DNA from 3 places in the Cobetia sp. 2AS genome. Region 2 is predicted to be linked to each of the others. Evidence: predicted binding sites of a transcription regulator. Region 2 holds the regulator's gene; each other region holds the start of a gene.
The links. The regulator sigma-54, encoded in region 2, starts transcription at its own class of promoters, with help from an activator protein. The targets are predictions, from matches to a motif close to TGGCACNNNNNTTGCTNT.
Positions count from the first base shown of each region.

Region 1: a site for sigma-54 is predicted at 5,752-5,769, ahead of QD356_RS13395 (NCS1 family nucleobase:cation symporter-1). Genes of this name have one in related genera too.
Region 3: a site for sigma-54 is predicted at 6,457-6,474, ahead of glnT (type III glutamate--ammonia ligase). Genes of this name have one in related genera too.

Region 1 covers NZ_JARWKQ010000005.1:17,153-26,926, reverse strand. The annotation lists gene tkt (transketolase) at 1-834, opposite strand, end outside; gene metK (methionine adenosyltransferase) at 1,343-2,563, shown strand; gene QD356_RS13410 (M48 family metallopeptidase) at 2,697-3,200, shown strand; gene QD356_RS13405 (sodium:proton antiporter) at 3,354-4,625, shown strand; gene QD356_RS13400 (aspartate/glutamate racemase family protein) at 4,725-5,465, opposite strand; gene QD356_RS13395 (NCS1 family nucleobase:cation symporter-1) at 5,839-7,314, shown strand; gene QD356_RS13390 (diguanylate cyclase) at 7,525-8,673, shown strand; gene QD356_RS13385 (UDP-2,3-diacylglucosamine diphosphatase) at 8,852-9,727, shown strand; gene QD356_RS13380 (AEC family transporter) at 9,731-9,774, opposite strand, start outside.
Region 2 covers NZ_JARWKQ010000001.1:125,043-134,816, reverse strand. The annotation lists gene QD356_RS00585 (HAD hydrolase family protein) at 1-448, shown strand, start outside; gene lptC (LPS export ABC transporter periplasmic protein LptC) at 448-1,131, shown strand; gene lptA (lipopolysaccharide transport periplasmic protein LptA) at 1,240-1,818, shown strand; gene lptB (LPS export ABC transporter ATP-binding protein) at 1,822-2,562, shown strand; gene QD356_RS00565 (RNA polymerase factor sigma-54) at 2,796-4,244, shown strand; gene raiA (ribosome-associated translation inhibitor RaiA) at 4,905-5,213, shown strand; gene QD356_RS00555 (PTS sugar transporter subunit IIA) at 5,223-5,693, shown strand; gene rapZ (RNase adapter RapZ) at 5,831-6,766, shown strand; gene QD356_RS00545 (HPr family phosphocarrier protein) at 6,753-7,022, shown strand; gene mgtE (magnesium transporter) at 7,420-8,775, shown strand; gene pmbA (metalloprotease PmbA) at 8,881-9,774, opposite strand, start outside.
Region 3 covers NZ_JARWKQ010000001.1:1,043,854-1,053,627, reverse strand. The annotation lists gene QD356_RS04455 (PDR/VanB family oxidoreductase) at 1-564, opposite strand, end outside; gene QD356_RS04450 (dimethylamine monooxygenase subunit DmmA family protein) at 549-1,235, opposite strand; gene QD356_RS04445 (FMN-binding glutamate synthase family protein) at 1,892-3,232, opposite strand; gene QD356_RS04440 (protein glxC) at 3,247-3,933, opposite strand; gene QD356_RS04435 (glutamine amidotransferase family protein) at 3,933-4,850, opposite strand; gene glnT (type III glutamate--ammonia ligase) at 4,968-6,302, opposite strand; gene QD356_RS04425 (aminomethyltransferase family protein) at 6,988-8,133, shown strand; gene QD356_RS04420 (XRE family transcriptional regulator) at 8,497-9,174, shown strand; gene QD356_RS04415 (GNAT family N-acetyltransferase) at 9,239-9,667, shown strand.

The sequences.
Region 1 (9,774 bases), on a different contig from region 2:
GCCCAGCTTCTCGCGGGTGGCAGCGACTTCGTCGTCACCCAGCGGCGCGCCGTGGCAGGACTCGGTGCCTTCCTTGTTCGGGGAGCCGAAGCCGATCACGGTCTTGCAGATGATCAGGCTCGGCTTGTCGTCGTGGCTCTTGGCCAGCGCGATGGCGGCATTGATCTCTTCCGGCTTGTGGCCGTCGACGTTGGAGACGACGTGCCAGCCGTAGGACTCGAAACGCTTGGCGGTGTCATCGGTGAACCAGCCTTCGACTTCGCCATCGATGGAGATGCCGTTGTCGTCATACAGGGCGATCAGCTTGCCCAGACCCAGGGTGCCGGCCAGCGAGCCGACCTCGTGGGAGATGCCTTCCATCATGCAACCGTCACCCAGGAAGCACCAGGTGGTGTGGTCGACGACGGTGTGACCCGGACGGTTGAACTGCGCCGCCAGTGTCTTCTCGGCGATCGCCATGCCGACGGCATTGGCCAGACCCTGACCCAGCGGGCCGGTGGTGGTCTCGATGCCCGGCGCGTAGCCGTATTCCGGGTGACCGGCGGTCTTGGCGTGCAGCTGGCGGAAGTTCTGCAGGTCTTCAAGGCTCAGCTGATAACCCGAGAGGTGCAACAGGGAGTAGAGCAGCATGGAGCCATGGCCGTTGGACAGCACGAAGCGGTCACGATCGGCCCAGTTCGGGTTGGCCGGGTTGTGCTTGAGGTGGTCGTTCCAGAGCACTTCAGCGATGTCGGCCATGCCCATGGGGGCGCCGGGGTGGCCAGACTTGGCCTTCTGAACGGCGTCCATGGAAAGTGCACGGATGGCGTTGGCCAGGTCAAAACGGGAAGGCATGCAGTAGCTCCTCGCCTGCGGGCGTCAAGAGTGGGGCAATGAATCACGGCGTGCTGCGCCGGACGCTCAGTGCATCCCGAGAGCCAGGGCATGCTGCTGCCTGGGTCTCCTTCAGGACTGTGCGCCTGAAACAGTGCGCCGGAAAGGACAGTGCGTCGCGTGAACCTTGTACGCGCGGACTCGCGTCCGAGCGTGATCTCCGGGCGGGTATTGTCACCGAGATGACAGGGCGCGGCAAATCGCATCCGGGATGTGCGCTCGTCCAAAGGTGGCAACGGCTTATTACCCTGTGTGCAGCGCTTGTCGCAAAAAGGTCTCGATTGGACGGCTCCACGCGCCCCATTGCGCTAGGAACTCACATAAGTGGCGTGTAAACTCGCCCCCCCGAGGCTCAACCGCCCGTGTTGAGCTTCATCGTGCGCCGCAAGCGTGTTTCTACTCGGTCGTCAACGCAGTCTGCCGTCAGTGGCCGAATCATCCCCGCATCCGAAAAGAGGGTCGAGGACCAATGAGCGAATACTCACTCTTCACATCCGAGTCCGTGTCCGAAGGGCATCCGGACAAGATTGCCGACCAGATTTCCGACGCCGTGCTCGATGCCATCATCGCGCGCGACAAGCAGGCACGCGTCGCGTGCGAAACGCTCGTCAAGACAGGCGTTGCCATCGTGGCCGGTGAGATCTCCACCAGCGCGTGGGTGGATCTCGAGGAGCTGGTACGTCGTGTCATCACCGATATCGGCTATACCTCTTCCGACGTCGGCTTCGACGGCGAGACCTGTGGTGTCCTCAACCTGATCGGCAAGCAGAGCATCGATATCGCCCAGGGCGTCGATCGCACCAAGCCGGAAGATCAGGGCGCGGGCGATCAGGGCCTGATGTTCGGCTACGCCACCAACGAGACCGACTCCTTCATGCCGGCGCCGATCCACTACGCTCACCGTCTGGTGGAGCGTCAGGCGGAACTGCGCAAGAACGGCATGCTGCCGTGGCTGCGCCCGGATGCGAAGAGCCAGGTCACCTTCCGCTACGACGAAGCCGGCAAGCCGGTCGCCGTCGAAGCCGTCGTGCTGTCGACCCAGCATGACCCGGAAGTGTCCCAGGAAGACCTGCGCGCGATGGTCAAGCGTGAGATCATCGAGCAGGTGCTGCCGGCCGAGTGGCTGTCCGAGACCACCGAATACCACATCAACCCGACCGGCAACTTCGTCATCGGTGGCCCGGTGGGTGACTGTGGTCTGACGGGTCGCAAGATCATCGTCGACACCTACGGCGGCATGGCCCGTCACGGTGGTGGCGCCTTCTCAGGCAAGGACCCGTCCAAGGTCGACCGCAGCGCCGCCTATGCCGGTCGCTACGTGGCCAAGAACGTCGTCGCAAGCGGCCTGGCCGACAAGTGCGAGATCCAGGTCTCCTACGCCATCGGCGTCGCCGAGCCGACCTCCGTCTCGATCAACACCTTCGGCACCGGCAAGATCAGCGATGCCAAGATCGTCGAGCTGGTGCGCGAGCACTTCGACCTGCGTCCGTACGCCATCACTACCATGCTGGACCTGGCGCACCCGATGTATCAGCTGACCGCTGCCTACGGCCACTTCGGTCGTGAGCCGTTCGAGCACAGCTACAGCTGGACCGACGTGAGCGGCGAGCAGAAGACCGAAACCTTCACCGCCTTCCCGTGGGAAAAGACCGATCGTGCCGCTGGCCTCAAGGCTGCCGCTGGCCTGTAAATTCGCCAGCTCGACAGGCCTGGCAGGTGGCGGACGTCTCGCCCCTCGCTTTCGGCGCCATGACAAGAAAACCCGCCTCGGCGGGTTTTCTTGTCTCTGGCCCTCCTTCGGACAGCAACAGGAGAGATGCCCAGTGGCTGATCTACGCTATCTCAAGGGCTACGCCCCCGAGATCCAACAGCAGGCGAGTGAACTGATGGCGTCGGGCAAGACGGCAGCCTTCTTTCTCGGCAAGTATCCCGAGCCTCATCAGCTGCAGGGTGCGCGGGCGCTGAATGACTACACCATGGCGCTGAAGAATCGGTATCTGCGCAGCTCGGCGCCGATCAGCAAGGTGATCTACGACGACCGGATTCACGTCATCGACAATGCCCTGGGGCTGCACACCTTCGTGTCGCGGGTGCAGGGCAACAAGCTCAAGGCCAAGAACGAGATCCGTATCTCGTCGCTGTTCCGTCGGCTGCCGGAGCCACTGCTCAACATGATCGTGGTGCATGAGCTGGCGCATCTGCGCGAGAAGTCCCACGACAAGGCGTTCTACCGGCTCTGCTGTCACATGCAGCCGGAGTATCATCAACGTGAGTTCGAGCTGCGTCTCTATCTCTGCCACCGTGAACGCCACGGCGATCTCTGGTAGCCGCGCTCCGTTCTGGTAGCCATGAGCCGCTCTGGACAGTCACGCTCAGTTCAGACAGCCACGCGGCCGCTCACGCGACAGAAGAACTGGAAAGAATGACAAGGACGTCATGCCATCAGGGGTATCGGCGCCACTGCAAAGGACCGTTTTCGGATGCTCAATCTCGCTGCACTGTTCATCACCATCACTGCCGTGTGCATGTGGTTCAATCATCGCGTCCTGCGCCTGCCGCCGACCATCGGCGTGATGGCCATCGGCCTGGTGCTGTCGCTGGGCGTGATCGGGCTCGATCACTTCGCGGTGACCACCGTCGTGGCCGATACCGCGGAAGACTGGTTGGGCCGAATCAACTTCAACAGCCTGCTGATGGACGGCATGCTGTCCTTCTTGCTGTTCGCCGGCGCGCTGCACGTGGACCTCTCGCGCCTCAAGGCCTATCGGCGCTCCATCGGCCTGCTGGCCACGCTGGGCGTGCTGATCTCGACGCTGGTGATCGGCTCCGCCGCCTGGTGGCTGTTCCAGTGGGCCGGTATCGAGGTGCCCTACCTGTATTGCCTGGTGTTCGGTGCGCTGATCTCGCCCACCGACCCGATCGCCGTGCTCGGCATCATGCGCAGTGCCGGCGCGCCTGCCGACATGGAGATCCGCATCGTCGGCGAGTCGCTGTTCAATGATGGCGTGGCGGTGGTGCTGTTCACCGCACTGCTGAGTGCGGCGTCGGCCGGCAGCGGTGAGGTCGAGCTCGGCCACATGGGGCTCTTGTTCCTCGAGGAAGCCGGCGGCGGCATCCTGCTCGGGCTGGCGCTGGGTGCGCTGGTCTATCAGCTGATGCGCAGCATCGACCAGTATCAGGTCGAGGTGATGCTGAGTCTGGCGCTGGTACTGGGCGGCTATGCGCTGGCCTCGGCGCTGCACGTCTCGGGCCCCATCGCGATGGTGGTGGCGGGGCTGATCATCGGCAACATGGCGCGTGATGGCGCCATGTCCGACAACACTCGCCGCTATCTGGACGGCTTCTGGGAGTTGGTCGACGAGATTCTCAACGCGGTGCTGTTCGTGCTGATCGGCCTCGAACTGGTACTGATGCCGATCACGCTGACCTCGATCGGCATCGCGCTGGTGCTGGTGGCGGTGATCCTGCTCTCGCGCCTGGCGCTGATCGGTCTTCCGCTGAGCCTCTTGCGTCGCTGGTACACCTTCCGCCCCGGCACCACGCGCGTGCTCACCTGGGGTGGCCTGCGCGGCGGCATCTCGGTGGCGCTGGCACTGGCGATTCCCGAAGGCGACTTCCGCGAGCCGCTGGTGGTCACCACCTACATCATCGTGTTGTTCTCGATCCTCGTGCAGGGGCTGAGCATCGGCAAGCTGGTGACGGCGGTGGTCGGCGATCGCAGCCGCTCGGGAGAGTCGAACGACAAGCACTGAGTCAGAGTCGGCCAATGCAAACGCCCCTTCATTGGCAGCAGTGAGGGGGCGTTTTCGTTTCGGTCGCGAGGCGCCAGCCAAGGGCGGCTCGCCTGCGGGTCAAAGGGCCGCCAGGCCTCGGGCAAAGACGCCGCTGAGCGGCTTGGCCTCGCCGCCCGGTGCCGCGCGGGTGACGGCGGGCTGGCGCATCAATGTCAGCAGCAGGTCCCGTCCCGCCAGCAGCGGGTCGACCACCGGCAGACCGATATCCCGAGCGATGGCGTCGCGCAGCGGGCCCATCGCGGCGCAGCCCAGCACGATGCTGCCGGCACCGCTGGCCTTGGCCTGCTCACAGCTCTCAAGCAGCGCCTGCGGGGGAGTGCGCGCCTCTGAAAGCGCCAGTACCGGGACGTCACAGGCCAGCAGGGCCTTGCACAGCGGACGCATCGCATAGCGCTCCAGCAGCTGCTCGGACATCGGCAGCGTGCTGGTCATGCTGGTGACGATAGCAAAGGAGGGAGCCGCCAGCGTGGCCATGTGCATGGCGGCCTGGGCGATGCCGATCACCGGCACGGGGCTCAACTCACGTGCAGCCTCCAGGCCGGGGTCACCGAAGCAGGCCAGCAGATAGCCATCGGCGGGGGGCGTGTCCAGCAGGCCCTCACGATCACGGGCGATCAGATTCAGCAGCGCGACCACCGCCATGGCTTCCTCGACGGCCGTCTCGATGCTGGGGGCGCCATGCTCGGCGGTCAGTACCTCGAGCCGGACGTCATCCGCGAGCTGTCGTTGCAGCGAGTGCGCCATCTGCTGGCTCATCGTCTGGCTGGTGTTGGGATTGATGACCTTGAGGCGCAACATGGCGCGTGTCTCCTGTGATGGGCTCGGCTGGCAGGGTTGGGTGAGACGTTCGAGCAGAGTGGACAATACGCGAGCAGCATCCGTGCCAGTCCGGTGATACCCACTGCCGCAACGTTGGTTTCATCGTCAGCGCACTTCTGTGGTGCATATGGCTAATACAGCGGAAGTTGATGGTGCCCGATGTCTCAGGAGTCGCCACGTACATGGCGTTGCTGGCAGGGACGTCGTGCAGAGAGGGCCTTGGGAAAAACGCTGGAAGATTGAAAATCCGCAACAAGTGTTTCACTGGCACGCTTGTTGATAAGGGGAGGGTATGGCGAGGCATGCCGCCTCGTGACTGGCCGATGGCCCACAAGCCCCTCTGGAGACAACAATGACACCCCAGATTCCCCCTGATCTGAGCAACGCGAGCAAGCGGCTCATCAACGAGGACCTCGCCCCCTGCGAGCAGAACTGGAATTGGTACAACATCTTCTCGTTCTGGATGTCCGATGTGCACAGTGTCGGTGGCTACGTCTTCGCCGCCAGCCTGTTCACTCTGGGGCTGGCCAGCTGGCAGATTCTGGTCTCGATGCTGGTCGGCATTCTGGTGGTGCAGGTGTTCGCCAATCTGATCTCGCGACCCAGCCAGCAGACGGGGGTGCCCTTCCCGGTGGTATGCCGTCAGTCCTTCGGCATCTATGGTGCCAACATTCCGGCGATCATCCGCGGGCTGATCGCGGTGGTGTGGTACGGCATCCAGACGTATCTGGCGGCGCATGCCCTGATGCTGGTGCTGCTGCGTTACGTGCCGTCACTGGAAGGGTTGACCGAGACCCAGTTGTTCGGGCTCTCGCAGCTGGGCTGGTACTGCTTCCTGTTCATGTGGGTGCTGCAGGCACTGGTGTTCTGGTGGGGCATGAATGCGGTGCGCCGCTTCATCGATTTCGCCGGGCCAGCGGTCTATGTGGTGATGTTCGCGCTGGCGGGCTGGATCGTCTGGCAGGCCGGCTGGGACAACATCAGCTTCACCCTGGGCAGCAAGACGCTCTCGGGCAGCGACGCCCTGTGGCAGATGGTGATCGCCGCGGCTCTGGTGGCGGGCTACTTCGCCGGGCCGACGCTCAACTTCGGAGACTTCTCGCGCTACTGCGCTACTCCCGGTGATGTGAAGCGCGGCAATTTCTGGGGCCTGCCGGTCAACTTCCTGCTGTTTGCCGTCATCACCGTGGTGGTGGTGTCCGGCACCCAGCCCATCTTCGGCGAGATGCTGCATGACCCGATGGAGACCGTCGCCCGCATCGACAATGGTGTCGCGGCAGCGCTGGGTATCCTGACCCTGGTGCTGGCGACCATCGGTATCAACATCGTGGCCAACTTCGTGTCACCGGCGTTCGACTTCTCCAATGTGGCCCCGTCCCGCATCAGCTGGCGCATGGGCGGCATGCTGGCCGCCGTCGGCTCCATCTTCATCACGCCGTGGAATCTGTTCAACAATCCGGAAATCATCCAGTACACCGTGGGCATTCTCGCCGCGGCCATCGGCCCGGTGTATGGCGTGATCCTGTTCGATCACTATCTGGTCAACAAGGGCGGCATCAACACCCGGGCGTTGTTCACCGACAGCGCGCAGGGCGAATATTTCTTCGAGAAGGGCGTCAATGTCGCGGCGGTCAAGGCGCTGCTGGCCTCCTCGGCGGTGACGCTGGTCATCAGCTTCCTGCCGCTGGGTGACATCACCCACTTCACGCTGTTCATCGGCGGCCTGATGGCGGCAGGGCTGTATGGCCTCTTCTCGGGATATTGGCTGGGAGATGCCGCTTCCGCGCGCATCTATGTGCCTGCTGGTTCACGCGGCAAGGTCGTCTGACCGCAGGCGAAAGGCGCGAGTCACGTCGAGACGTTCAGGGCCCGTACCTTCCCGGTATCGGGCCCTGAGTGCATCTCGCCGCCAGGACACGTGGCAGTAGCGTTGGCGGGACGCGAGCCGACGGGATAGGGGGAGGCTGGCGGCAGGTGTAGCATGAGGCCATGCCCCAGCTTTCCGAGAGGACGTGCCGTGTCGTTCCATGATCACCTCATGCCATGCAGTGAGATGGAGGATGAGGAGTCTCGCCATTATCGGGCGCGACTCAATCATACCTTCGTGCTGTTCGCGATGGCGGGTCTGGCGTGCTTTCTGCTGTTCGACTACTTCCAGGTCCCTGACGCCTGGCCGACCCTGTGGCTCGGGCGCTTCCTGCTTCTCGGTGTCTGTGTGCTGTGTGTGACGCTACTGCGTCGCCAGCCACGTCGGCCCGACGATATCGCATTGCTCGGCGCCGTCTGCGCCAATCTGTATTTCTGCTTCGGCGCGACGATGATCCAGGATGCCATCACGCTATCGCTGTGGAACCTGAGCTTCTCGACCTCCATGCTGATCGCCATGCCGGCGTGGCTGGTGTGGGGCTGGCGGTACCAGCTGGTCAGTAGTCTGCCGTTGATACTGGGCTATCTGCCGCTCTTTCTATGGCTGAGCCCGCTCTCGCTCAAGGACCTTGCCGGCGCGGGAGGTGCCTATATGATCGCGACGATGATCATGGCGCCGGCGCTGGCGCACGCCCGCAGCTCCACCTTCCTGCGTACCGTCAAGCTGCGCCGGGCACTGGAGGTGCGCAACGCCGAGCTCAGCCACATGAATCAGCAGCTGCTCACGCAGCAGCATGAGCTGGAATACCGTGCCAATCACGATCTGCTGACGGGGCTGCCCAATCGCCGTTTCGGCTTCGATTTTCTCGAGCGGATGCTGGCCGAGAGCACGAGCACCCGGCAATGCATGTCGATCCTGTTCGTGGATGTCGACCGCCTGAAGCACGTCAACGACAGTTTCGGGCACGCCGAGGGTGATCGCCTGATCCAGCTGGTGGCCCGGAGTGTCGGCCTGGCGGCCGGTGAAGACGGGCTGGCATGCCGCCTGGGCGGCGATGAATTTCTGGTCGTGATGCCCGGTGCCTGTGATATGGCCAGCCAGCAGGCGACGACCCAGCTGATGCGCCATCTTCAGGAGCAACGCCTGCAGCAGCAAATCCCCTTCCCGGTCGAGGTCAGCATCGGCCGCGTCACCCACGACCCGGTATTGCAGGGCGATGTGGATGTCGATGATCTGATCCATATCGCGGATGACCGCATGTATCGTCAGAAGCGCGCTCGGCGGCGAGCCATGGCGGGGGCCAACGATCCTCAGGCGTGAGAAAGCCCGCGATCTTTCCTTCTGCCATGTTGCAAGTGATTGATGGCATTGGCTGTCATCGCTTTTTCATGTCGCTGTTACGGGTATGTCATCGCCTCCCCTCAGTCTTGCTGGGCAACGACAGGGGCCATCTGGGCCTCGCCTGTCGATTTTGCCTGGCAACCCGGAGGTGACTGACATGACCGCTTTGCAATCGGCTCCCCGTGCTGAAATGCCGCCTGCTCCCGACGCTCTCGGTCAGGTTCGCACGCTGTTCATCTCCGATGTGCATCTGGGAACTCCGGACTGCCAGGCGGCGCTGCTTGCAAGGCTGCTGCGCCGCGTGCGTCCCGAACGCCTGTATCTGGTCGGCGATATCGTCGACCTGCTGGCGATGCGCAAGCGTGCAGTGCTCGACAAGGACCAGCAGGCGCTGGTGGCGCGGGTGCTGCGTCTGGCGCGCAGCGGCTGCGAGGTCATCTACATTCCCGGCAATCATGATGCCGCCTTCCGTCGCCTGTGTGGTCTGAAGCTGCACAACGTGAGCATCGAGCGGCGTGCGATCCATACCACCAGCAGTGGTCGTCGCCTGCTGGTCTCCCATGGCGATGAATTCGACACCCATGTGCGCATCGCACCGTGGCTGCTCAAGCTGGGCGATGGCATGCACGGCTTCATCCTGTCGCTCAATCGCTGGTGCAACCGCGCGCGTGGCATGTTCGGGCTGCCGTACTGGTCGCTGGCCAGTGCGCTCAAGCGTCGTAGCGGCACCGCCCAGCGCTATGTGGCCCAGTTCGAGGAAGCCGCCATGCGCCAGGCGCGTCTCGAAGGGCTGGATGGCTATGTCGGGGGGCATATCCACCAGGCGGGCTTCCGGGTCGAGGAAGGCGTGCTCTATTGCAACGACGGCGACTGGGTCGAGCACTGCACCGCGCTGGCGGAAGATGCCGAAGGCGCGCTGCACCTGATCGACTGGCAGGGTCAGATCCTCGAGACGGCGCCGCGCCATCTGATGCCGCGTCCGGCGCCGGCCGCGACGCCCGATGCCGTCACGCCCGAGATGGCTGGCGCCTGAGCCTCACCCCAGGCCGCTGATCGCCAGCATCCATGACAGATACAGCG
Region 2 (9,774 bases):
TGCCAACGGCGTCGAGACCAAATCCTTCCACGTCCAGGATGGCCATGGCCTCAAGCTGGTGCTGCGCAGTGGCGTTCGCGTCGCGCTGATCACCGGCCGCAGCTCGCCGATGGTCGAGCGTCGCGCCAAGGAACTGGGCATTCAGGATGTCATCCAGGGCCGTGAAGACAAGCTGGTCGCGTTGACCGACCTGTGCCGCGAGCACGGGATCGAGCTGGAAGAAGTCGCCTATTGTGGCGATGACCTGCCGGACCGCGAGGCCATTCGTCGTGTCGGTCTCGGCGTCAGCGTGCCCAACGCCATGGCCTACGTGATGAGCGAGGCCAACTGGGTCACCTCACGCCAGGGCGGCGATGGCGCCGTGCGCGAGCTCTGTGATCTGCTGCTCAAGGCACAGGGCCACTGGGCCTCGGTGCTGGACACCTACCTGCAGGAGTCGCGTCCCTGATGTTACGTCTGCCCCGCCCTTCTCCGCGTCTCTGGCTGATGCTGCTGTTGCTGCTCGTCGGTGGCGTGCTGGCGCTGATCGAGCAGCGCAACAGCCTGGAATCGACCGTCAACGTCGAGGTCGACAGCAGTGAGCCGGATTACTATCTCGACGGGGCAGACATGACACGCTTCGATGGGCGCGGCGTGGCGATCCAGTCCATGACCTCGCCGCATATCGAGCACACGCCAGGCGATGACGTGACCCGGGCGCAGACCCCGAAGATTCGCACCAACGACAGTGAAGACCGCCGCTGGTATGCCACGGGTGACAGTGGCGTGTTGAGTGCCGGCGGCGACACCTTCACCCTCGAGGGCAATGCCAGACTGCGCCAGCCCGATGACCGCTGGACCCTCGATACCGATGTCCTGCACTACAGCCGTGACCAGAATCGCGCTTGGAGTGACGTGCCGGTCGTGATCACCCAGAATGGCCAGCATGTCGAAAGCGACAGCTTCAGCGCCGACCTCTCACAGGATTCCGCCGTGCTGCAGGGCCGTGTTCGCAGCGTCCTGCAACCCGGCACAGGCCAGAGCGAGGCCAGCAAGGAAGCCGAGCGCATCGACTCGGCCACCGACAGCACCACCTCCGATGATGGGCGCGTCAACAGCACCTTCGAGGCAGCGCCTGCCAGCGGTGAATGAACCCGCCGGGCTGGCCGTCACGCCATGACCCGCGCCGCAACACCTTCTTCTCTGCCGCTCGATGGCATCATTGCTCGGGCGGCGACCCCGTCATGCCAAGGAGCCACCATGACTTCCACGACTCGCAAGCCCTTGACGGCCTGTCGCCAGACCCTCAACAGCGGTGTCATGGCGCTCTGCCTGGCACTGGGTATGTCCACCTTCGCCCCGGCCGCCATGGCGCTGGACAGCGATGCCAGCCAGCCGATCAACATCGCCGCGGACGCCCTGTCGCTCGATGACAAGGCCGGCACCGCCACCTACACCGGCCAGGTGGAAATGCGCCAGGGCAGCATGAAACTCGATGCCAGCCGCGTCGATATCAGTCGCGCCGGCAGCGGCGAGATCTCGCTGGTCAAGGCCACCGGCAAGCGTGCCTACCTGGAACAGCAACCCGCACCCGACGAGAAGCTGGTCAAGGGCTGGGCCGACACCATCCGCTACCATGCGCTGGAGCGCCGCGTGGAGCTGGTCGGCAATGCGCGTCTCGAGAAAGGCGATGACACCTTCGAAGGCGGCTACGTGGAGTACTTCCTCGACAAGCGCCAGGTGAACGCCAACAACAGCAAGACGGCACAGCAGACCGAAGGCGGTCGCGTGCACATGACCCTGACGCCGCGCGGCACCAATGCCAGCAAGGAAAACTGAGTCATGACTGCTGCTACTCCGCGTACGCTGAGCGCTCGCCATCTGGCCAAGGCCTACAAGGGCCGCAAGGTGGTCAAGGACATCTCGCTGGAGATCCGCCAAGGCGACATCGTCGGCCTGCTGGGCCCCAACGGCGCCGGCAAGACGACCTCGTTCTACATGATCGTCGGACTGGTGCGCGCCGATGCCGGCAACGTCTCCATCGATGACAAGGACCTCTCCGCTGCCGCCATGCATCAGCGTGCACGCGCCGGCATCGGCTATCTGCCGCAGGAAGCGTCGATCTTCCGCAAGCTGTCGGTGGCCGACAACATCATGGCGATTCTGGAGACCCGCAAGGACCTGGATCGCAATGGCCGCAAGGCACGCCTTGAAGAGTTGCTCGAGGAATTCAGCATCACGCACATCCGCGCCAGCGCCGGTATGAGCCTGTCCGGTGGTGAGCGTCGACGGGTCGAGATCGCCCGGGCGCTTGCCACCGAGCCGGACTTCGTACTGCTCGATGAGCCCTTTGCCGGCGTCGACCCCATCTCGGTGGGCGAGATCAAGAGCATCGTGCGCCAACTGCGCGATCGTGGCATCGGTGTGCTGATCACCGACCACAACGTGCGCGAGACACTCGATATCTGTGACACCGCCTATATCGTCGGCGATGGCCAGATCATCGCCCACGGTGACGCGGACTCCATCCTGGCCAACCAGCAGGTGCGCGACGTCTACCTGGGTCACGAGTTCACGCTCTAGGGTCAGCGGCTGCGCTGAGTCCTCGCGAGGCAAAAGCTTCAAAAGCCGCTGCGTGATTTTATCGCGTAGCGGCTTTTTCATGTCTGACATCAGACGCATGCATGACGTCCATACCACCTTGGTGGAAACATGGCATGCAAGTTGCTTGAATATTCACGACAACCACTTGTCAGTGCCCCGAGTCACGGTATAGCGTAGTAAGCACGTTCCTTTGCCGTGAATTGACTGACTCCATGAAACCCACCCTGCAACTCCGCCTCGGCACCTCGCTGACCATGACGCCGCAGCTCCAGCAAGCGATCCAGCTGCTGCAGCTGTCGACGCTCGACCTGCGTCAGGAGATTCAGCAAGCCCTCGAGTCCAACCCCATGTTGGAGCTCGACGAGGACTACGAGTCGCTGGATGTCGTCGAGACACAGGATTCGAGCGAGATCTCCACTGCCGACTCCTCGAGCGAGATTCCCGAGGAATACCCCCTCGACAGTGACTGGTCGGACCTCTACCAGGACCACGCCGGTAGCCTGACCAGCTCCGGCAGTGGCAGCGGGAGCGAGGAAGGGCCGGACTTCGATCGCAATACCAGCGTCGAGAGCCTGCAGGACCACCTGCGCTGGCAGCTGGCGATGACCGACCTCGATGGCCGTGAACGCCAGATGGCGGAGAGCCTGATCGATGCCGTCGACGGTGCCGGCTATCTGAGCCTGTCTCTCGATGAGCTGGTCGATGGCCTGCGTGGCCAGGGCCTGCCCGGCCTCAAGGCCTCCGAGCTCGAGCAGGTATTGCTGCGTCTGCAGCAGTTCGACCCGACCGGCGTCTTTGCCCGTGATCTGCGCGAATGCCTGCTGCTGCAACTGGCGCTGCTGCCGGATGATCTGCCGCTGCTGGCGCAGGCGCGCCGCCTGGTACGCCAATTCCTCGAGGCACTGGGCAACGATGATCGCAAGCTGCTCAAGCGGCGCCTGAGCCTTGACGATGACGAGCTGGACCACGTCATCCGCCTGGTGCGCGCGCTCGATCCGCGTCCGGCATCCGCCTGGGGCGAGCCCGCCAGCGATTACGTGATCCCTGATCTGCTGGTGCGCCATACCCGGCATGGCTGGCAGGTCGAGCTCAACCCGGAAGCGCTGCCCAAGCTGCGCATCCAGCCGGAATACGCCGCACTGATCAAGCGTGCCGACAAGTCCGCCGACAACACCTTTCTCAAGGACAACCTGCAGGAAGCGCGCTGGCTGATGAAGAGCCTGTCATCACGCAATGACACCCTGCTCAAGGTCGGCCGCGAGATCATGGCACGCCAGATCGACTTCCTCGAGCAAGGCGAGGAAGGCATGAAGCCGCTGATTCTGGCCAACATCGCCGAAGTGGTCGAGATGCACGAATCGACCATCTCGCGGGTCACGACCCAGAAGTACATCCACACCCCGCGCGGCGTCTTCGAGCTCAAGTTCTTCTTCTCGAGCCAGGTCGGTGGCAGCGGCAATGGCGACGCTCACTCAAGCACCGCCATTCGTGCCCGCATCCGCAAGCTGATCGCGGAAGAGCCGGCCCGCAAGCCTCTCTCCGACTCGCGGCTGGTCGATCTGCTCGCCAGCGATGGCATCGAGGTCGCACGTCGTACCGTGGCCAAGTATCGCGAAGCGATGGGCATCCCCTCCTCCAGCGAGCGCAAGCGTCTGGCCTGACCCGTCACCTGCGGCTGCCATGCCCTGCTTTCACCTCCACAATGGCAGCCGCCGCCAACCTCAAGCGCTGGATTTTCCGCTCATCAGCCTCTGACTTCGCGGGCAGCGGTACGCCTGTCGCGTTCCCTGTCATCCCGGCAACCGCTCGCCAATTGCCCGTCATGGCACATGACGGCGCGCAGGATGACGGTAAAAAACCGCCGTTACGGCAGCGTCATTCACCGTCAATCGCATGTTTTTAAAGTCACTTTTGCGCGTATTGCACCTGGATGACACCCGGTGAACCTCCCGGAACGCCGCTTGCTCCACGCAATCGGAGCGCCTGAAAGGTGACGTACATGCAGGGATTGGCGACGAAAACCCGCCTTCTTGCGCGTCTTTCACGCACCACCCACCAGACGTGCCCTTGAAGTCCACTCCGATACCCCTCACTGAGTTGAAGACAAGCACTGAGCCACGATGCAGCGCAGCGTTGATCTTTGCGCAAAGCTTGGGCATTGTCGGTACAGACGCTCACGACATCTGACGCCACTGGCAAGGGTGCGAAAACATCGCCAGACGGTGGCCGTCAAGCCTGTTGCAGAGCGTCCGATCAGGGTTTGCTCGTAGTCAAAAAGGGTTACAATTGAATGGCAACCCGCTGGATAAAGGAGCGTGTCCATGCAAGTGAATATCACCGGGCATCATGTGGAACTTACCGATCCTCTCCGCGATTACGTCAACGAGAAGCTCGCTCGCCTCGAACGGCATTACGACAACATCACCAATGTTCAGGTGACTCTGTCGATCGAGAAGGAGCGCCAGCAGGCTGCCTGCACCTTGCATGCGGCAGGCGCTGACCTCCACGCCCTGGCAGAAGACCCCAACATGTACGCTGCCATCGACGCGCTCGCCGACAAGCTGGATCGCCAGCTGGTCAAACACAAGGAAAAGTCCCAGGCTCGCTCTCAGGGCACCGGGACCCGTTGACCTTCCGCCATGACACTTGATCAGATCCTTCCCCCCGAGCGCACGCTTTACGGTGTCCCCGGGGGGAGCAAGAAGCGGGTGCTTGAATTCTTCAGCACCTTCATCGCACAGAACATTCCCAGCCTGGATAGCCAGGAAGTCTTCTCGCGCCTGATCGGGCGCGAAAGACTGGGGTCGACCGGCATTGGCCACGGCGTGGCCGTGCCCCATGCACGCAGCCCGCATTGCAAGACGCCAATCGCTGCGTTTCTGAAGCTCGGTGAACCCATCGACTTCGATGCCATCGACGGAGAACCCATCGATCTGCTGTTCGTGCTGCTGGTGCCTGAGGAAGCGGATGAGACCCATCTGACGCTGCTCGGGCAGGTCGCGGAATTGCTCAATTCCCCGACCAATCGCTCGGCCCTGCGCCAAGCAGACAGCCAGCGTGCACTCTTTGAGGCATTGACCCAAGCCATCGCCGAATTACCGGCGCGCTGAATGACAGGCCCGGACATCGTCCGGGCTTTCGTCTTGCTGGCCTTCCATCGGCCGACGTACAGCGCACTGATAGCGGGCAGCCTTCTGCCCCACCCCTGCATTCTTTCGACGTTGACCTCGCCCTTGGAGAGCACTTCATGAAGATCGTGATCATCAGCGGCCGCTCCGGCTCCGGGAAATCCATCGCTCTCCAGGCGCTGGAAGATATTGGCTACTATGCCATCGACAATCTGCCCGGCATGCTGCTGGCGCCACTGGTCGATCAGCTCGAAAAGGACAGCCCGGCGCGTCGGCGCATCGCGGTCTCCATCGATGCCCGCAACCTGCCGGAAGCCTTGACCCGCTTCCCCGAATTGCTCGACAACGTCCGCCAGAGCGGCATGGACGTGCAGGTCGTCTACCTGACCACCGATTCGCGAGTGCTGCTGGAACGCTACTCGGCGACCCGTCGTCGTCACCCTCTGACGCGCGACAATGACCACACCCTGGCCGAGGCCATCGAGATCGAGCAGAAGACGCTCGCTCCCATCCGCCAGAAGGCCGACCTGGTCATCGACTCGACCAACCTGAGCGTGCACGACCTGCGCTCGCGGATCACCGAGCAGGTCGCCCAGCACAGCTCCCGCCACCTGACGCTGACCTTTGAATCCTTCGGCTTCAAGCATGGCGTGCCGACCGACGCCGACATGGTGTTCGATGCCCGCTGCCTGCCCAACCCGTACTGGGACATCAATCTGCGCGGCGATACCGGTCGCGACGACAGCGTGGCCGAATTCCTGCAGCGCTACCCCACCGTCCAGGCGATGCATGACGATATCGCCGGCTGGCTGGAACGCTGGCTGCCCGCCTATCAGGACAGCAATCGCAGCTACCTGACGGTATCCGTGGGCTGCACCGGCGGCCAGCATCGCAGCGTCTACCTGTGCGAGCAGCTGGCGAGCTACTTCGCCGAGCGCCTGCCTGAGGTGCGCCTGCGTCACCGCGAGCTGGGCATTCATACCGCGCTGAGCAACGCGGGTGAGGCGAGTGATCAGCAAGAACATCAGCAGGAGCATCGCGATGGCCTCTCGTGAGCTGACGCTGACCAACCGCCGCGGGCTGCATGCTCGCGCAGCCACCAAGCTGGTCAATTGCTGTGCGCCCTATTGCGCGACGGTGATGGTCAGCCATGGCGAGCGACGCGCCAATGCGGCCAATGTGATGGCATTGCTGATGCTGGCCGCGCCCTGCGGCACCACGCTATTGATCGATGTCGAGGGCGAACAGGCCGATGAGGCGATGCTGGCCATCGAGGCGCTGTTCGAGGCGCGTTTCGAGGAAGACGAATAACCGCCACTGACGGTGCTGTGCATTTGCGCTGTGCATTTGCGCTGTGCGCTCAGCCTTCCTTCCTCAGCCAGCTCGCTTCTTGGTCAACTATCTTTTCGGCCCGCTCGCTTATCGGCCAGCCCCCTCTGGCGGCCCCTCTGGCGAAAGCATTAACTGCTCATGCAGGATGCCTAGCGCCTGTTCCTGCACCGGTTCCTGCACCTGTCCTTGCGCCTACCCTTGTACCAATCCCAGCACCTATCCTTGCGCCTGGCAGCCATACGACGCTGCTTTTGTGCCAGTGGCGGGACGCGGATTGTCCTTTCGATAAGAAACACTGTTTTCTTTTGTCGACGCGCCCCCCTACGCCAATGGTAGAATCAACGCTGTCCTTCATGTCGACAGGGGAAGCCGACAGATGAGCAAGACGTCTCGTAAACTCAAGCCAAGACTTGATCGCCTGTCACAGGCGCTGGAAAGCGGCGAGCTGGAACAGGCAAGACGCATGCTCAATCGCGGCCTCGCGCCGGTGGACGTGGCCCACCTGCTGGAATCCTCGCCCCCCAAGGAGCGTAATCTGCTCTGGGAGCTGGTCGATGCCGAGCTGCAGGGCGATGTCCTTCAATACCTTGGCGAAGACATCCAGACCGACTTCCTCAAGGACATGGACGCCGTCGACGTTCTCGCCGCCACCGAGAACCTGGAACCGGATGATGTCGCCGACATTCTGCAGCGCCTGCCGAATGCAGTGATTCTCGAGGTCCTCGACTCCATGGAGGCGCAGGAGCGCCTGCGCGTCGAAACGGTACTGTCCTTCCCGGAGGACACCGCCGGCGGCCTGATGAACACGGACACCATCACCATTCGTCCGGACATCACCCTGGACGTGGTGCTGCGCTACATTCGCCGCCACGAGCGCCTGCCCGACTCCACCGATACCCTGCTAGTCGTCTCACGCCGTGATGAATTCATCGGTGCCCTGCCCATCAATCGCCTGCTGGTCTCGGACCCCGGCGTCACGGTGCGCGAAGTGATGGACACCGACAGCGTGGTGATTCCGGCCCTGATGCCGGAAACCGAAGTCGCCTCGCTGTTCGAGAAGCACGACCTGATCTCGGCGCCCGTGGTCGGCGGCGATGGCAACCTGCTGGGTCGCATCACCATCGATGACGTGGTCGACGTCATCCGTGGCGACGCCGAGCACCAGGTGATGTCGATGGCGGGGATGGATGAGGACGAAGACACCTTCTCTCCCGTGATGCGCACCTCGTGGCGCCGCGCCGTCTGGCTCGGCATCAACCTGCTGACCGCCTTCATGGCCTCCGCCGTGATCGGCATGTTCGAAGGCACCATCCAGAAGATCACCGCGCTGGCCGTACTGATGCCCATCGTCGCCAGCATGGGCGGCATCGCGGGCTCTCAGGCACTCACCGTCCTGATTCGCGGTATCGCGCTGGGGCACGTCAAGAGCGGCAATGTCCGCTGGCTACTCAAGCGCGAGGTCATCGTCGCGGGACTCAACGGCCTGTTATGGGCCGTGGTGGTGGCGGGCATCGCCATCGTGTGGTTCGGGGATGTCCAGCTGGGGGCCATCATCGGCGCCGCGATCATGATCAATCTATTGATCGCCGCCGTGACGGGCACGCTGTTGCCGGTGCTGCTCAAGAAGCTCAATATCGACCCTGCCCTCTCCGGCAGCGTGATATTGACCACCGTGACCGACGTGATCGGCTTCATGGCCTTCCTGGGGCTGGCGACCTGGCTCTATCTGTAATACGCCCGACGGAATCCAGTGACTGCTCCAGATGCAACACGGCCGCTCCCTTGGGAGCGGCCGTGTTGCATCTCGCCTGTCGCGCGATCAGAGAAGCGTCAGCGATCAGCCTTCCAGCTCTTCGTCTTCGCCTTCGGACATGCCGGCGACGGTCATGCCATCGATCAGCCAGCTACCGCTGTGGATGCTGCCACGCGTATCGACATCATCGCCGACCGCCAGCAGATTGGCCGCCATGTCGCGCAGATTGCCGGCAATGGTGAACTCCTCGACCGCATGCTGGATCTCGCCGTTCTCGACCCAGAAACCGGAGGCGCCGCGTGAGTAGTCACCGGTGACGCCGTTGACGCCCTGGCCCATCAGCTCGGTCACCAGCACGCCGGTGCCCATCTGCTTGAGCATCTCATCGAGAGAGGTCAGCGGCGCGGTGATGCGCACGTTGCGCGCGCCGCCGGCGTTGCCGGTGGTCTGCATGTTCAGGCGCCGGGCACTGTAGGCGCTCAGCATGTAGCTCTGCACCTTGCCGTCGGCAAAGTAGACATTGTCACGCGTCGCGACGCCATCGTTGTCGAAGGCGGCGCTGGACATGCCACCGACTTCCCGCGGCTTCTCACCCAGCGTGAACCAGTCGGGGAACAACGGCTGACCCAGGCTATCGCACAGGAAGCTGGACTCACGGTACAGCGAGCCGCCGGCGATGGCAGACAGGTAGTGACCGACCAGCCCGGCCGACATCTGCGGGTCGAACAGCACCGGCATGCGACCCGTCGCCACCTTGCGCGCATTCAGGCGTGCCAGCGTGCGGCGAGCGGCTTCACGCCCCACCGACTCGGGGGAGCGCAGGTCTACCGGATTGCGCACGCTGGTGTAGTCATAGTCACGCTGCATGCCCTGTGCATCCTTGGCGATCAGCATGCACGACATCGAGTGGCGGCTGCCGCACTGGCTGGCCAGGAACCCATGGCTGTTGCCATAGACCTGCACGCCTTCACCGCTGGA
Region 3 (9,774 bases), 920 kb from region 2:
GTGCGTGCCGGCGGGCTGACGCGCCAGCAAGGCCTTCAGATTCGGGCGTTCGAGGCGATGCTGGGTGATGTTGCCACTCGCCAGATAGGGCGCGGCCTCCGGGAAGCGGGCGACGTCGAGGTCCTGGCTGCGCAGGTGCAGCTCCCAGCTGGCGCCACGCCGCTCAAGCTCCGGCAGGTAGGAGAGAAACGGCGTGATGCCGATGCCGCCTGCCAGCATCAGGTGATGGCGCGCCTGCCAGTGCGGCAGAAACAGGTTGGCCGGCGGGCTGAGTTCCAGCTCGTCGCCGACCTGCACGCGGGAATGGATGGCTTCGGAGCCACCACGCGAGACCGGCTGACGACGCACCGCGATGCAGTAATGCGAGGGATCATCCGGCGGGCTGATCAATGAGTAGGCGTTGCGACACACCCGCCCCTCTCCCGGAATGCCCAGCACCACATGACTGCCCGGCGAGAACGGCGTGAAGGGGGAAGCCTCATCGGCAGGCACCAGAGTGAGACGGCGCACGCTGCTGCTGAGCTGATCGACCGCGGTGACCCGCGCCTTCATGAAGCGAGACATGGTGCCACCTCCTCCTGTGGGGGAATCTCTCCCGGGGCTTCCGCATCGATTCGCACGCCCATGTAGGCGCCGAGACGCTTGGAAAAATGATCACGCACTTCCAGCATCAAACCGCAGCCATCACAGGCTGCCGGCGAGTGGATGACATGCTCACTGACCTGCTGACAGTGCACGCAGAACACATGCCGCCCCAGGGCAGCGACCGGCAACATCACCATGTCATCCAGCAGCAGCCCCTGCTGCTGAGCCAGATTGGCGACCTGCCACACGAAATGCTCACTGCCGATGATGACCAGACACCCCGCGACACCGATCTCGCTGATGGCGCCGACCAGTGCGTCGCAGGCCTTCGGGCGGTCATCGACGTCATACCAGCGATGCAGGCGGGCGTTGTCGGCGGGCCCCGTGGGCAACGCCTCTGTTGCCGGGGCGGATTGCACGGCGCCTCCCACCTCGTGGCAGCCGAGCTGATCGAGCAGCGTACTGATCAGCTGACAATGCATCTGCAGCTGCTGACGGGCGTTGCCCGCCGCCTCACCAGTGCCTGGCAGGCTCTCGGGAGACTGGCACGCCACCAGATAGCGTTGGGCATCGGGCAGCGCCTCGATGCGTGGATAGTGTTGCCGACTTCGAATCCCGGCAGTGACAGAGGATGATTGCGGGCTTTTCATGACACGACCCTGCTCTGAGAAATTGTCCTTGTTGTAATGCCGCCGTCTTGACGATGACGTGCATCCGACTACCACTCCATTTCTTGAGCATATTTCGTGCCATTGACGGCAAAATCATTGCCCCACATGCTCGGCAAAATCGTCTGAAATCCCCACTTCACATATGAACAATCAATGAAGGTATTCACGCACCAAAACAGAACACAAAGCTCATGAATATCGGCTTGCATTCACCATTATTGCCCTGACCCAATCTCACCTCATAAGCCAATTGCTACGCTTGACATATTTCTCATTGAATATCTTCAAGACCCTGAAAGAATGGAAAAACTCTGCCTTGAGAAAATCACGACCCCTCCATCGACACGACACCATGTGTATCTCAATCATCAGCATTATGACGCGCTTTCGCTTGCATGATATCGGCCGGATTCCATGGTTGGACTCAGCACAAAAGAAAGCGCCTCACCGAAGGGGTGAGGCGCTCTAATGACTCGATGGAATCAGGTCAAATCTTTCTACATCAACCGGAGCAGAGTTCTTGTCACTGCGACAGCTTGCCAGGACAACATTGCGGCGAGCTTGCTGACAAAAGTCTCTGCACCTTTGCCATGACAATCATGCGCAATGGCACACTCACAAGAGAGATCGTGCCATCAGTAACCGCCCTGTCCCGGCACCCAGTTGGTGCCCGCCAACGGAACACGTGCCATGGCGGCCGCTTCCACATTCAGGGCGACCAGGTCTTCCGGTTCCAGATGATGCAGGTGTGACTTGCCACAGGCACGTGCCAGGGTCTGGGCTTCCAGCGTCAGCACGCGCAGGTAGTTGGCCAGACGCTTGCCGGCTGCGACCGGGTCCAGTCGCTGGCTCAGCTCCGGGTCCTGGGTGGAGATACCGGCCGGACACTTGCCATCCTGGAAGTCGTCATAGAAACCGGCGGCGGACCCCAGCTTATGATACTCATCGGCATAGCGCGGATGGTTGTCACCCAGCGCAATCAAGGCGGCGGTACCGATGGCCACGGCGTCGGCACCCAGCGCGATCGCCTTGGCCACATCGGCGCCGTTGCGAATCCCGCCGGAGACGATCAGCTGGACCTCACGGTGCAGGCCCATCTCCTGCAGTGCCTGAGTGGCCTGGGGGATGGCGGCCATGGTCGGGATGCCGACGTGTTCGATGAAGACATCCTGGGTGGCGGCGGTGCCGCCCTGCATTCCATCCAGCACGATGACATCCGCGCCCGCCTTCACCGCCAGCTTGACGTCGTAGTAGGTGCGGGTCGCGCCGATCTTGACGTAGATCGGCACCTGCCAGTCGGTGATCTCACGCAGTTCGGCAATCTTGATCGCCAGGTCATCCGGGCCGGTCCAGTCCGGGTGGCGACAGGCGCTGCGCTGGTCGATGCCCTGCGGCAGCGTACGCATGCCCGCGACCCGCTCGGAAATCTTCTGGCCCAGCAGCATACCGCCACCGCCGGGCTTGGCGCCCTGGCCGAGCACGACTTCAATGGCGTCGGCCTTGCGCAGGTCGTCCGGGTTCATGCCATAACGTGACGGCAGATACTGATAGACGAGGCGCGAGGACTGGCCGCGCTCTTCCGGGGTCATGCCGCCATCGCCGGTGGTGGTGGAGGTGCCGATTTCCGAGGCACCACGCCCCAGCGCTTCCTTGGCCTGAGCGGACAGGGCACCGAAGCTCATGCCGGCGATGGTCACCGGCGTGCTGATCACGACCGGCTTCCTGGCATGGCGCGTGCCGAGCACGACTTCGGTCTCGCACTTCTCGCGATAGCCTTCCAGTGGATAGCGCGACATGCTGGCGCCGAGGAACAGCAGGTCATCGAAATGCGGCACCTTGCGCTTGGCGCCCCAGCCACGGATATCGTAGATTCCCGTCTCCGCCGCCCGTTGGATCTCATGGATGACATCGCGGCCGAAGGTCGCAGATTCCCGCAGTGCCGGGTTGTAGGGCTGTGTTTGAGTCTCGTCGGTCATGTTGAGCATCCTGATCAGTAGGCTGAGGCGTTGTCGACCTTGAAGTGATAGAGCTGACGCGCAGATCCATAACGCGTGAAGCTGGCCGGGTCTTCATCGATTCCGGCACTCGCCAGCAACTCCGCCAGTTCTTCCAGGTGCTCGGCACGCATGTCCTTGGCGATGCAGTCCGCGCCCAGCGATGCGACCGTGCCCTTCACGTAGATTCGCGCTTCATAGAGCGAATCGCCGAGACCTTCACCGGCGTCGCCGCAGACCACCATGCGGCCCGCCTGGCCCATGAAGGCACTCATGGCCCCGATGTTGCCCTTGACGACGATATCCACGCCCTTCATCGAGATGCCGCAGCGCGCCGAGGCGTTGCCTTCGATGATCAGCAGGCCGCCGTGGGCGGTCGCGCCCGCGGACTGGGAAGCATCGCCCTTGACCCGCACGCAGCCGGACATCATGTTTTCCGCCACCCCGACCCCGGTGTTGCCGTGGATGGTGACGCTGGCCTTCTGGTTCATGCCCGCGCAGTAGTAGCCCGCATGGCCATCGATATCGACACTGATGTCGTCATTGATGCCGCAGGCGATGTTGTGGGCGCCGTCGGAATTGACCACTCGCCACTCACGCGCGTCCTTCAGGGTGTCGGCATCGTGCAGGGCCTGGTTCAATTCGCGCAGCCCTTCAACGGCCAGATCGTGTGTCTTCATCATTACGCGGCCTCCGAACGGGCGGTGTCTTTTTCCCACAGATACAGGCGGCCGGGTTCCGGCTCCCACACGCGGGCATCCTTGATGCCCGGCAGACTGGCCAGGGCACGGTATTCCGAGGCCATGGCCACGTAGTCATCGGTCTCGGCGATCACGGCTGGCTTGCAGGCGATCGGGTCACGTACCACGGCGAAGCCATCACGCGTGCCGATGGTGAAGGTGAAGAAGCCATCAAGGTCCTTCAGGGCGCCGGTGATCGCGGCTTCCAGGCTGTCGCCCTGCTCCAGACGCCAGGTCAGGTAGCCGGCGGCGACTTCGGAATCGTTGTCGGTCTCGAAGCTGATGCCCTCACGCTTGAGCTTGGTGCGCAGCCAGTTGTGGTTGGACAGCGAGCCGTTGTGGACCAGGCACAGATCACGCCCGGTGGAGAACGGGTGGCTGCCCTGCAGGGTCACGGCGCTTTCGGTCGCCATGCGGGTATGGCCGATGATGTGGCTGCCCTGCATGCCCTTGAGGCCATAGAGGCTGGCGATATGAGCCGGCAGGCCCACCGCCTTGAGGATCTCGATGCTCTGCCCCACGCTCAGCACGCGAATCTGCGGGGCGCTGTCGGCAAGCCAGCTGCGCACGGCACTTTCTTCTCCGGCGATCTTGAATACCGCGACACTGGCATTGCTGAACCAGTCCGCCACCGTGCCGACCTGCTCGCCCAGGCCCTTGGCGATCGCCTCCCAATCCTCATCGGCACCATCGCTTTGCAGCGTCAGCTTGATGCCAGCGTCAAATTCGTCGCCATAGATGGCGAAGCCGGCGCTGTCCGGGCCGCGATCGGTCATCGCGATCAACATCGGCTCGAACAGCTCCCCCAGGCGCGATTCCAGCGCCGGGTTCTTGAGATAAAGCCCTACGATTCCACACATGGTGATGTCCTCTCACGGGCAGGAGGCGTCTCCTGCCTGATGTCTTGAACGTGGTGGTGACAGTGGCGACCCTCGTCTGGCATGACCCGCGAGACCCGCGAGCGCCGCCGGATGAGATCAGAAGAATTCGGCGTAGCGCTGGACTTCCCAGGCACTGACCTGTGCGTTGTAATCCAGCCATTCCTCGCGCTTGAGGCGCATGAACTCGGCGCAGATTCCCTCGCCCAGGCTCTCGCGCAGAATGCTGTCCGCCTCGAGCGCATCGATGGCCAGCGCCAGATTCTGCGGCAGCTTCTCGATGCCCTTTTCGGCGCATTCGCTCGGGGTCAGCGAGTAGAGATTGATGTTGTGGGGCGTGCCCGGGTCCAGCTTGCGTGCCACGCCATCCAGCCCCGCCGCGATGATGGCGGCGTGCACGAGATAGGGGTTGCAGCCGGCGTCCGGCAGGCGGAACTCGAGGCGACCATAGGGCACACGCACCATGGCCGAGCGGTTGTTGTCCCCGTAGGCGATGAAGACCGGCGCCCAGGTCGCGCCGCTGGTGCTGCCACCCCCGACCAGACGCTTGTAGGAATTGACGGTCGGCGCGGCAAAGGCACACAGCGCCGGGGCATGTGCCAGCAGTCCGCCGAGGAAGTGGTACGCCAGCGGCGACAGGCCCATGCCCTGGGCGTCGGAATCATCGCCGAACAGGTTGCGTCCGGTGTCATCACATACGGACAGGTGGAAGTGCATGCCATTGCCCGGGCGGTCCGCCAGCGGCTTGGGCATGAAGGAGCACACCATGCCCAGGTCATTGGCGATCTCGCCGGCGGCCATGCGCACGAAGGTGAAGCGGTCTGCCGAAGTCAGCGCATCGCTGTAGGTGTAGTTGATCTCGAACTGGCCGTTGGCGTCCTCGTGATCGATCTGATAGACGTCGAAGTCCACCGCCTGCAGCGATTCGACCAGACGCTCGAGGAATTCACGCGAACGCGACAGGCCCTTGTAGTCGTAGCAGGGCTTGGCGAGGGTATCGCTCTCGTCCACCGGCAACAGCTCACCCGCTTCCCCCCGGCGGAACAGCGAGAATTCCGGCTCCAGCCCGGTATTGAGCGTCCAGCCCTTCTCCTTCAGGCGCTCCAGCTGCTTGAGCAGCACCACGCGGCTGTCGTTGGCGAACGGTTGCCCATTGACGTAGCCATCACAGGCCATGCGCGCATAGCCCGGCTGCCACGGCACCAGCGACAACGAGCTCAGATCACCCCGCGCCATGAAGTCCGGCCCCTCCGGCGACATGCCGAGACCACTGACGGCGAAGCCGGCAAAGCCGGCGCCCTTCTCGACCACATCCATCAGGCAATTGGCCGGCACGGACTTGGTCTTGGCAGCGCCATGAATATCCACGAACTGCGCCAGCAGATAGCGAATGTCGTGATCCTTGATGAACTGTTGCGCGTTTTCGGGTGACATCTGGGTTTCCTCTGAGAGCGGACCGGGTTCCATCTCCCTCGACACTGTCTGCCACCCCGGGAAACCTGACCCCTTGTGGTGACTCGCCACGTCAAGATAGCGGATGAAACGAGTTTTTGTGATTCCTGCTGGTCAACTTTATTTCCCCTAAAGAAAAGCATGCAGCATGCCATTTCACCAGTTGCCGCCCAGAACTTTTCACCAACCTCCTGTTTTGCATGGAAATTTATTTTCCAAGCTCGTTTTACCCAACAGGAAACGCCAAGTGATCCTGAGTGAGTTCCTGCTCGTTTCTCGAAATAGGCATCATTTCGGTGCCCAAAGCCCTCTCTTCGCACCAGCATGACGCGAAGCGCTAATATTCACGCCCTGATTCGTGCTGACAATCGGCGCCTGACTCGCTCAAGGGCTGCCGTGGCCATGGCCTTTGACGGAATTGGCAAGCCCCTTGCTTAACCATGAGGAATGTTTCTTTCCTTTGAAGAATCGCTCCTCGTGCGATCAGGCAAGGCAAGCAGCAGGTACAAGCCCTTGTGAAGCGCCTGAAGAGGCGCCTGAAAAGGCGAAAGAAAAACAACACCTCCTGCGGCGGATGCGCGTCTTGCGCGCCATCTTCGCCAGCATCAGCAGGACTACGGCACCCCCATTTACGCTAGGCAGCACGACTCACAGGAGAAAGGGACGCATGGCGAATTCATGGCGCATCTCGGCACTGGCCGAACAACACCGCAAGCTGGGCGCGGAGCTTGAAGACTGGAATGGCATGGGCACCGCCTGGAATTACGCCGTCTCGGACACGGCCGATGACCACGAGACCATTCGCACCCGCGCCGGTCTGATGGATGTCTCGGGGCTCAAGAAGATCCACTGCAATGGCCCGCATGCTCAGGCCGTGCTGGATTACGTCACCACGCGGGACATGTCCAAGCTGTATCCGGGCAAGTCGGTGTACGCCAGCGTCTTGAATGAGGCCGGCAAGTTCGTCGACGACTGCATCGTCTATTGCCTGGCGCCGAACTCCTACCTCGTGGTGCACGGCACGGGCACCGCGAATGAAATGCTGGCCAAGAGTGCCCTGGGACGCGCCGTCAGCCTGACCTTCGATGACGACATGCATGACATGTCACTGCAGGGGCCGGTCGCGGTGGATTTCCTGGAGCGTCACGTGCCGGGTATCCGTGAGCTGCGTTACTTCCACCATCTGCAGACCCAGCTGTTCGGCTGCCACGTGATGATCTCGCGCACCGGCTACACCGGCGAGCGTGGCTACGAGATCTTCTGCAAGGCCAAGGACGCCCCCTCTCTGTGGGAACAGATTCTCGCGGAGGGTGCCGACATGGGCATCAAGCCGTGCAGCTTCGGCACCCTTGACTGGCTGCGGGTCGAGAGCCACCTGCTGTTCTACCCGGCGGACAATTCCGAAACCTACCCGTACCCCGACCAGCCGGTGGGCGACACCTTGTGGGAATTGGGACTGGACTTCACCGTCTCGCCGGGCAAGACCGAATTCCGTGGCGCCAGCGAACACTTCGCGCTGCAGGGCAAGGAGCGCGTCAAGGTCTATGGCGTGCTGCTGGATTCGAAAGACGTCGCCCAGATCGGTGACAAGGTCTACGCCGACGGCAAGTGTGTCGGTGTCATCACCCAGGGCATGTACTCGCGCCTGAGCGATCGTTCCATGGCGCTGGCACGTCTCGAACCCGGCTATGCCGAGCATGGCACCCCGCTGACCCTCAAGACCGGCACTGACGGCGAGACCAGCCTCTCGGCCATCAGCCATTCCCTGCCCTTCGATGACCCGGAAAAGGCCAAGCGTCTGGCTCGCGGCTGATCGCGCGCCACAGCCACGAGGCAACAGCTCAAGCCCCGCGGCGACAGCGCGAATCGCGTGATGCTGGATAGCGTGAAACCTGAGAGGCCTCCTCGGCATGGCGTCGAGGAGGCCTCTTGCATCACATGCCATGGAGTCAGACCGAGGACTGGCCACAAACGTGGATGAGGGTTGGCGGTAAACTTGATAATGTCACCCGATATTCGCACGCGGGTGACGCGCAACGACTCCCACAAGGACGCGTATTCTCACCCCGCCTGATCATTGTCCTTATCGCATTCACCTCCGCCACAGGAGTTATCCATGCCGCGAGAATCCTCCCATTCCTCCAATACACCTCAACCGACAGCGCCTGACACGAAAGTGTCTGACACGAAAGCTCCTGACACGAAAGCGCCTTCGCTGGCCGCGGAACCTGCCGCGCAGTCCGAGGTGAAGGAGACCATCACCGCGGCAGCCGACGAGACACGCCTGGGACTCGAGCAGCACATTGCGCGCGCGCTCAAGCAGCAGCGAGTTTCGCAGGGCTACAAGATTTCCGACGTCTCGCGTATCGCCGGTGTCAGCCAGGGCATGATCAGCAAGGTGGAGAACGCCCAGGTGTCCACCAGCCTCGATACCCTCAACAAGCTGTGCAATGCCTTGAGCCTGCCGATCTCGAAGCTGTTCAGCGATTACGATGTCAATGGGCGTGGTGCCCAGCACATCAAGGCCGGACAAGGCATGCAGGTGGTGCGCACCGGCACGGAAGTCGGCCATGCCTATCAACTGTTGAGCTACAAGCAGGGTCCCAAGAAGCGCTACGAACCCTTCCTGATCACCATGGATGACGCCAGCGAAGTCTTCCCCAACTTCTGTCATGCCGGGCATGAATTCATCTACCTGCTTTCCGGCAACCTCACCTACCGTCATGGTGACAAGTTCTATGACATGGGGCCCGGTGACAGCCTGGCCTTCGATGCCGGTGTGCCGCATGGTCCCGAGAAATTGAACGAGGTGCCGATTCAGCTGCTGTCGATCATTCACTACGACGATGAATGAGCTTCTTTGACGAATGAGACCCTCGAACATCCATCATCATCGTCATGGGGACTGGACAACATCAATGAAGATTCGCCTTGCCACACCCAAGGATGCTCAGGGAATTTCACGCGTTGCGTCCGCACTGGGCTATCTGCCCCACGACGATGATGCGTTGATCCTGCAGCGACTGGAGCACCTGTTGGCGTCACGCCATGACCGCATCTGGGTGGCGGAACAGGCAGGTGAAGTGATTGGCTGGCTGCATGCCCAGCATGTCTTTCGTGTCGCTTCAGCCGATTTCATCGAGATACTGGGCCTGTCCGTCGCACAGGAGGCGCAACGACAAGGCGCAGGGCGGGCATTGGCCAGGCAGGCCATCGCCTGGGCATCCGACGAGGCGCTGACCCTGCGGGTTCGCACCCATGAGGCGCGCGACATCGCCAGGAAATTCTATGCCGCCTGCGGCTTTACTCTGGCCAAGACACAGTGCGTCTTTCAGATGACCCCGTGATTCTGCCCGCCTTCCTGACTGAGCTCGCCCCGATTTCATGCCCTGCCATGCCCTGCAGGCCGAAGAAAAAATCGCCTGCCATGACAGCGTTGCGAGACGCGACCTGT